2 regions of the Janthinobacterium lividum genome follow, and region 1 is predicted to be linked to the other one. Evidence: predicted binding sites of a transcription regulator. Region 1 holds the regulator's gene; the other holds the start of a gene.
What was found. Region 1 encodes FNR, which switches genes on or off when oxygen is low (the NO sensors DNR and NnrR bind a similar motif). Its sites were predicted from a motif close to TTGATNNNNATCAA; they were not measured.
Positions count from the first base shown of each region.

Region 1 (3,770 bases):
GTATTCATGACTTCATCGAGGTCGAATTCGACGGGCGACAATTCCATGCGGCGCGCCTCTATCTTCGAATAGTCGAGCACATCGTTGAGGATGCCCAGCAGCGACTGGCCCGCCACTCTGACCATGGTCAGGTACTTGCGCTGTTCCGTGTCTAGCCTGGTATTTCCCAGCAAATACACCATGCCCAGCACGGCATTGAGGGGCGTGCGGATTTCATGGCTCATGTTGGCCACGAAATCGCTCTTTGCGCGGTTGGCCGCCTCGGCCCGGTCGCGTTCCTGCTCCAGCTCCGCCGCGCGCGCTTCAAGTTCCTGCTGCAGGCGGTCGCGTTCGCTCATCAGGCCATTGAACGCTTCCGTCAGTTCGCCGATCTCGTCGCGCTGCTGTACCGGCACGGGGGTGAAACGGCTGCCGCTGGTGCGCAGGGCCAGCAGGGTATCGCGCAGGCGCACCAGCGGCGACAGCAGGCGCACGGTAACCCAGCCCAGAACGGCAGCGGCCAGCAGCGAAGCGAGGATGCTCCACAGCACCAGCCGGTACAGCACGCCATCGAACGGTTCGAAGGCATCCTCGACGGGCAGCGAGGCGGCCAGCAGCCAGTTCACGGATTTCAGGCGCTTGAAGCTGTTGACGGCCGTGATGCCGCGGCTGTTGGTGCTGACCATGCTGCCTTCGCCATCCTCCTTCAGCAGCTGGGTGGTCGTCAGGTTGGCGTTCGGCTTGCGCGGCTGCAGCAAACGGCTGGTATCGGGGTGCAGCACGTAGCGCGGCACGGCGCCGCGCGTGAGGATGAAGTAATAGCCGCTCTTGCCGATCTTTTCCGAGCGCAGGCGGCCCAGCAGATTGTCCTTGTACAGGCGCAGCACGCCGATCACCACGCCGGCCACCTGGCCATCGGCGGCCAGCACGGGCGCCACCATCTGCACGATGGGCATGCCGCTCGACTTGCCCAGCATCGGCTCGGTAATCATGGGCTGGCGCGTGCGCAGGACGGTCTGGAAATACTCGCGCTCGGCGACGTTGATGCCGGCGCGCCCCGTCACTTCCGGCATGTCGGCCACGATGGCGCCATGCGCGTCGAGCACCAGCACGTCGTCGAACAGCACCAGCATCGAGCGGCGCGCATAGTATTCGCGCAGTTTGGCGGGCTGGGCGATCAGTTCCGGCGGCTGCTGCCTGGCCGTCAGGGTGACAATCTGCAGCAGCATGCCCAGCTTGTCGTCGAGCTCGGCAGCGGTGCGGCTGATCAGCGATGACTGCTGGCTCAGCAGTACTCGGGTGAAGTCGTCGCGCATGTGCTGCACCTGGATCATGGTGACCAGCGCGATCATGGCGATCGAGGTCAGGCTGGTGGCCAGCGCGACTTTTGCTTTAATGCCGAGAGGCTTCATGATTTCCTTTTCAGTGCCGGGCGGCACAGGCGGCAGATAATGCTGTCAGGAATTTTCCTATCAATACCCCAGCTTGGCAAGCGCCGCCGCGCAAATTGCCCGCCCCGTATGGGCTTTTGACGATGTTGCCATATAATTAAAGGCTGGACGTCGTTTATTCGCCGAATTTACGGTGAAATTGGCATACGGCAACCCTGTATGCAGCTGTATGCAGTAAACTTGTTGTTGCATTTTCTAAAAGGTACCGACATGACTGAAGCGCTACTCACTCCCACCTTGCCCACCGTGAACGTGGAGGCGTTGCGTGCGCGATGCTCGACCTGCAGCATGCATCAATTGTGCCTGCCGATGGGCCTCGATGTGGGCGACATGGATAGGCTGGACCAGATCATCGGCCGCCGCCGCAAGATCGTGCGCGGCGCTTCGCTGTTCCGCATCGGCGACTCGTTCCAGAACCTGTATGCGATCCGCCTGGGGCATTTCAAGACGTACCAGATCAATCCGGGTGGCGAAGAGCAGGTGACGGGTTTCCAGATGGCCGGTGAACTGCTGGGCATGGACGCCATCAGCGCCGACCGCCACCACTGTAATGCGGTGGCGCTGGAAGACAGCGAAGTGTGTGAAATTCCGTTTTCCAGCCTGGAACAATTGCTGGGCAATATGCCGACCCTGCTGCGTCATTTCCACCGCATGATGAGCCAGGAAATCACGCGCGAGCAAAGCGTCATGCTATTGCTGGGCAATATGCAGGCGACCCAGCGTTTTGCCGCCTTCATCGTCAACCTGGCGTCGCGCTATGAAGCACGCGGCTATTCGGGCAGCAATTTCCAGCTGCGCATGTCGCGCGAGGAAATCGGCAACTATCTGGGCCTGACCATCGAAAGCGTCAGCCGCTTATTGTCGAAATTCAAGAAGGAAGGCTGGCTGCGCGTCTCGAACCGCGAGATCGAGATCCTGCAGCCGGCCAAGTTGAAAGCGATTACGGCCGGCACGGACATCTGCAAGTAAGACTTACAGTTCCTCGTCGGCATGCAGCGCGATGCTGCGTTGCAGGGGCCAGGTCCAGATGCCGGACAGGCGCCACTCGCGTTTGTCGTTTTCCACCAGCACTTGCCAGCGGCTGCGCTCGAGCATCGGCAGTGCTACGGAAAAATTGCCGGCCGCATCGGGCTGCACCAGCAGCTTGATATCCTTTTCCGGCAGGGTCGCATGCGCCAGGTGCAGCTGCAGCGGCGCCTGATAGGCCTTGCCGAAGCTGTGCACGGAACCACTGAGGCGCGCTGCAGCCACGTCATATGACAGGCGCGTATCCATGGCCAGGTCGCTGGCGATCGTGTCGCGCTTCAAATCCTGGTTGATCGCCTTGCCCTGCTTGTAATAATCGCCCACCACCAGCGCATCGGGCTGCGTAAACGCGATATAGCCCATGAAGCTGCCGACGACCACGGACAGGCCGGGGCCGATCATCAGCAGCCATGGCCAGCGATGCTTGTACCACGGTGCAACGGGGGGTTGCAGTTTCAGACTGTCGGACATTTTGTTCTCCTTGGGGTCGGACCCTGTGGGTCTGACCCCAGCTTTTGCTTCCGGGTTGAAAATCAAGTGACCCTAACGCATGATTGATGATACCCCTACGGCGAAATACCGGGGTCGGACCCAGAGGGTCCGACCCCAAATCAACATCACCGTGGCACGATGAATACCGCGCTTTCACGCACATGCAGCGATGGATCGTCCAGCGATTGCAATTCGATCGCAATCTTGTTCGAGCCCTTCTCGCCGACGCCGTGCGGCACGCGCAGGCGGATCGGCCAGCCCAGCGTTTCCGTCGGCTGCAAGGTCACTTCTTCGCGCGTCAGCAAGGTCAGGCCCGGCAAGCCGGAAGCGCTGATTTTAAAATGCTGGCTTTGCTCGGACGTATTCATGATCTGCAGGCGGTAGACGTTTTCGATCATGCCGTCTTCCACTTCGCGTCCCATCGAACCGCGGTCGCGGATCACGTCCATTTTCAGGGGCGTGCGCAGGGCCAGCGAGGTACACACGGCGATGATGATCAGGGCCAGGATGGAAGTGTAGATCAAGACGCGCGGGCGCATGGCGCGCTGGCGTATCTGCTTCGAATTGAAGTTGTTTTCCATCGCATGGTCGGTGCTGTAGCGTATCAGGCCACGCGGCCGCTCGACCTTGTCCATCACGCTGTTGCAGGCATCGACGCAGGCGGCGCAGCCGATGCATTCATACTGCAGGCCGTTGCGGATATCGATGCCGGTCGGACACACCTGCACGCACAGGGTACAGTCGATGCAATCGCCCAGCTTGTCGTTGTTGCCGGCCTTCTTGCTCATGGCGCCACGCGGTTCGCCGCGCTTGGCATCGTAG
Region 1 covers NZ_CP139976.1:285,668-289,437, reverse strand. The annotation lists gene U0004_RS01200 (response regulator) at 1-1,391, opposite strand, end outside; gene fnr (fumarate/nitrate reduction transcriptional regulator Fnr) at 1,641-2,399, shown strand; gene U0004_RS01190 (FixH family protein) at 2,403-2,927, opposite strand; gene ccoG (cytochrome c oxidase accessory protein CcoG) at 3,074-3,770, opposite strand, start outside.

Region 2 (3,770 bases), 2.4 Mb from region 1:
CCATCCGATGGCGAACTGCAATTGCTCGTGCGTCAAGAGCGCCATGCGGGCGATGACAACCAGGGCTATGGCGTCTGTTCCGGCTGGCTCACGCGCTTCGCCCCGCTGGACACCCCCATCCGCCTGCGCCTGCAAGCCAATCCCGCCTTCGCGCCCGCCCTGGTCGACGTGCCCTGCATTTACATCGGCAACGGTTCCGGCCTGGCCGGCTTGCGTGCGCATTTGCGCGCGCGCCAGCGGGCGGGACTGGCCCGCAACTGGCTGCTGTTCGGCGAGCGCCAGCAAGCTTTTGACAGTATCTGCGGCGCAGAGTTGCAAGGCTGGCTGGACGCTGGCCACCTGGCGCGCCTGGACCGTGTCTTTTCGCGCGATGGTGAAACACGGCAATACGTGCAGGACCGTCTGCGCGCCAGCGCCGGCGAACTGCGCGACTGGCTGGCGCAAGGGGCCATCGTCTACGTGTGCGGCAGCCTGCAAGGCATGGCGACAGGAATCGATGCTGTACTGCAAGAAGTACTGGGCCAGGAGGGACTCGATGCCCTGCTGGCGGCCGGACGCTACCGTCGCGACGTGTATTGATCTACATCAGCCCGCCCCCGGCGCCGCCCGGCTATGTGGGCAGGCGCACAGTCAGCGCCTGCCATCGGACTACAGTAGCGGCATGGCGGCATGGAGACATATCCGCGCCGCCCCACCCACAGTCTGCGAGGCTAACCATGAAAAACCCCTGGATGAGCATGTACCTGAGCGCCGCCAACCGCATCGCCAACACGGCGCGCGGCCATGCCACGGCCGCCGTCAAGCGCGAAGCGGCGAAAAATACGCGGCAATTGACGCAAGTGTGGTTCGATTCCTTCCTGCCCCCGGCAGGCAAGCCACGGCGCGGGCGCAAGGCGAAATAGCCCCTGGCAGCAGACGAACTGGTGCAGTGCATCACAGCAATAAGTTGAAGTTACGACCAGGTGGGCTAAACTGCAAGCATGGAATAAAGATATGCGTACGCGATTGAAGTGACCGGCAGGCGCCGCAACCCCGCGCCGCCACCGGCTCATCAGGAGACGACCATGTTGACGCTCAAAGTGCTGGCCTGCCTTGCCCTGTCGGCCTTGATGCTCGTGCCCCTCGTGCTGAGGGATACGATGCAAACGTCCGCCGGGCAGCAATTGCAGGTGCCGAATGTCGATGCGCAAGGCATGTGGGCCCACTGGCCTAAACAATAAGACGCGCGGCTGAGAAAACGTCGCTGACTGCGTTGCCGTGCCTCGTCGTACATTCGTACTGCCTTCGGCGCGGCGCCTTGCCAGCGGCGTTTTTCAGCGGCGCTCGGTAGTGGATTGCATCGTTAAAACCGCTTTGTTTTGCGGGTGGGGATTTGTTCTCTCCTCCCATTTATTTTTGCCTTGATTTGCTCCCCCTCTTCGCCGTACTTTTGATCCAGATCATGGATTTCCACCTTTGCTGCGCCCAAACTGGAACAGTCCGCTTCGCACCGTGACGGACTTAACCTGGAGCATCGGCATGGGTAAATCGCATTGGAAGGATGAGATGGCGCTGGGGGTTCCCGTCATCGACGAGGCGCATGAGGCGCTGTTTCAGGAGCTGGCGCGGCTGCAGCAGTTGGGCGACCAGCATTTCAGCGTGGCGTTTCGCGAACTGATCGCGGCCGTCGAACGCGACTTCCGCGAGGAAGAGGATTTGATGGAGCAGATCGCCTTTCCTTCGCTGGCCAACCACCGCGAACAGCATGCGCGCGTGCTCAGCGGCTTGCACCATGCCTGGGCCGCCGTCGATGAAGGCGACCTGGAACAGGGCCGCCATGCGCTGTCGCTGTTGCCGCAATGGCTGATCTTCCACCAGGCTACGATGGACCTGGCCCTGGCGGCGGCGCTGGAAATGGTGCAGCGCCAGCCAAACTGACCTCTACAGCAGCAGCACCGTCGCTTGCTCGGGCATGACGACGCGGTAGTGTCCCGGGTATTTGTCTTCGCCGTCGAAAATCTTGCAATACACGGGTTGGTTGATGTCGTTCACAGCCGACTCGTTCATGGGCAAGGTGGCGATCAGTTGCTCGCCATCCATCAACTGCAAGGCGCTGCCCCGCTCGGCCGCGCAAAACGCCAGCGATTGCACATCGCTGGCGAACGGCCGCTTGTACCATGGCGTGATGGCCCGCACGGCGCGCCTGGCGTCCTGCAAGACTTGCCCCACGCGCGTGACGTTCCAGGCATCGCGCGCCACAGACGGCTGGAGGACGATATTCGCCGTCAGCTCCCCCCTGCCCTTGTTCACCAGGAAAGTGCCGTCCTGCGCGGCGATGTCATCGTTGAGCGGCACGACAAACACCCCGCCGCTGGAGACCTTGATCGGCACAGGCGCGCCATTGCCTTGCAAGGCCACACGCACGTCGTCGATGGTGGCGCTCAGCTTGGCAGGAATCAGGCGCAGGGCCATGACCACGCTGCCGCTCGACACTTGCCACACTTTCCTGGCCGTCAGATAACTTTCGCGGTAAGCCGTGAAACGGATGCGCGGCGCCTTGGCGTCGCTGCTGGCCGTGATCGTCACCATTTGCGGTGGCAAGGCTTCGTCTGCGCTCGCCGCTGGCGCCGGTGCCGATACCGGTGCCGCGGCGGGTATGACAGGCGTGGCAGGCGCAAGGGGTGGCGATACGGCGGCGGGCACGCTGGCGCTCTGCAGCGGCGCGGGAACAGCCGGCGGCGCGTGTTCCTGGGCCTGGCCCAGCGACACGACACACAACCATCCGGCACAAGCGATCCATGTACGCATGCATTTCTTTCAATGAGGAAAATATTTTATCAGCGCCTGCATTATCGCAGAAGGCCCGCCGATGCGCCGCCCCGGGTCTGCCTACACTCCTGTCTGCACTCTTTTGGTGCGCACGCTTGATTATTTGGCAAATATCGCCTATATTGATAATGATTCTTATTCACGAAAGTGACGGGAATCGCGCGCCCTTCTTTTCCACTGCCCGACCGCGCCGGGCCTTGCGGTGGAACTGCTATCCAAGCCAGACCACGGGCCAGCATCACGCCATCCCCCAGCTACTGCGCACCTCGCCAGACGAGATAGGAAAACACACGACTACAATATTCCAGGAAAATGATGCAATCGACTACCGTATTTTCTTCTTCGCACCAGCCCGCCTTGCGCCCCCTCCCCCGCCTGCTGCACATCGCCCTGCTGAGCCTTGCCGCCGGCGTGGTCCTGCCGGCACAGGCTGCCGACGCCGCTGCGGCCGACGTCACCATGCCAGCCGTCACCGTGCTGGGCCAGTCGACGGCTACCACGGAAGGCACGCAGTCGTACACGGCGGGCGAAGCGCGCAGCGCCACGCGCATGGACCTGTCCTTGCGCGAAACGCCGCAATCGGTCAGCGTCATCACGCGCCAGCTGCTTGACGACCTGGGCGCCGTGCGCCTGGACCAGGCGCTGGCACAGACGACGGGCATCCAGGTGGGCCAGAACGATACGGAGCGCACGACCTTTTATGCGCGCGGCTTCGGCATCGACAATATCCAGATCGACGGCATGGCGCGCGGCGGCAATGCGCCATTGCAAGACACGATCCTGTACGACCGCATCGAGGTCGTGCGCGGCGCCACCGGCCTGATGGGCGGCACGGGCGACCCGTCGGCCACCATCAACATGGTACGCAAGCGGCCGACGAAGGAATTCCAGGCCAGCGCCGGCCTGATCATGGGCCGCTGGGATGACCAGCGCGTCGAGGCCGACCTCTCCACGCCGCTGAA
Region 2 covers NZ_CP139976.1:2,674,941-2,678,710, reverse strand. The annotation lists gene U0004_RS12245 (PepSY domain-containing protein) at 1-579, shown strand, start outside; gene U0004_RS12240 (hypothetical protein) at 717-902, shown strand; gene U0004_RS12235 (hypothetical protein) at 1,065-1,220, shown strand; gene U0004_RS12230 (bacteriohemerythrin) at 1,519-1,917, shown strand; gene U0004_RS12225 (hypothetical protein) at 1,921-2,787, opposite strand; gene U0004_RS12220 (TonB-dependent siderophore receptor) at 3,124-3,770, shown strand, end outside.
Region 2: U0004_RS12230 (bacteriohemerythrin) is a predicted target of FNR. The motif match lies at 1,430-1,443, and genes of this name have one in related genera.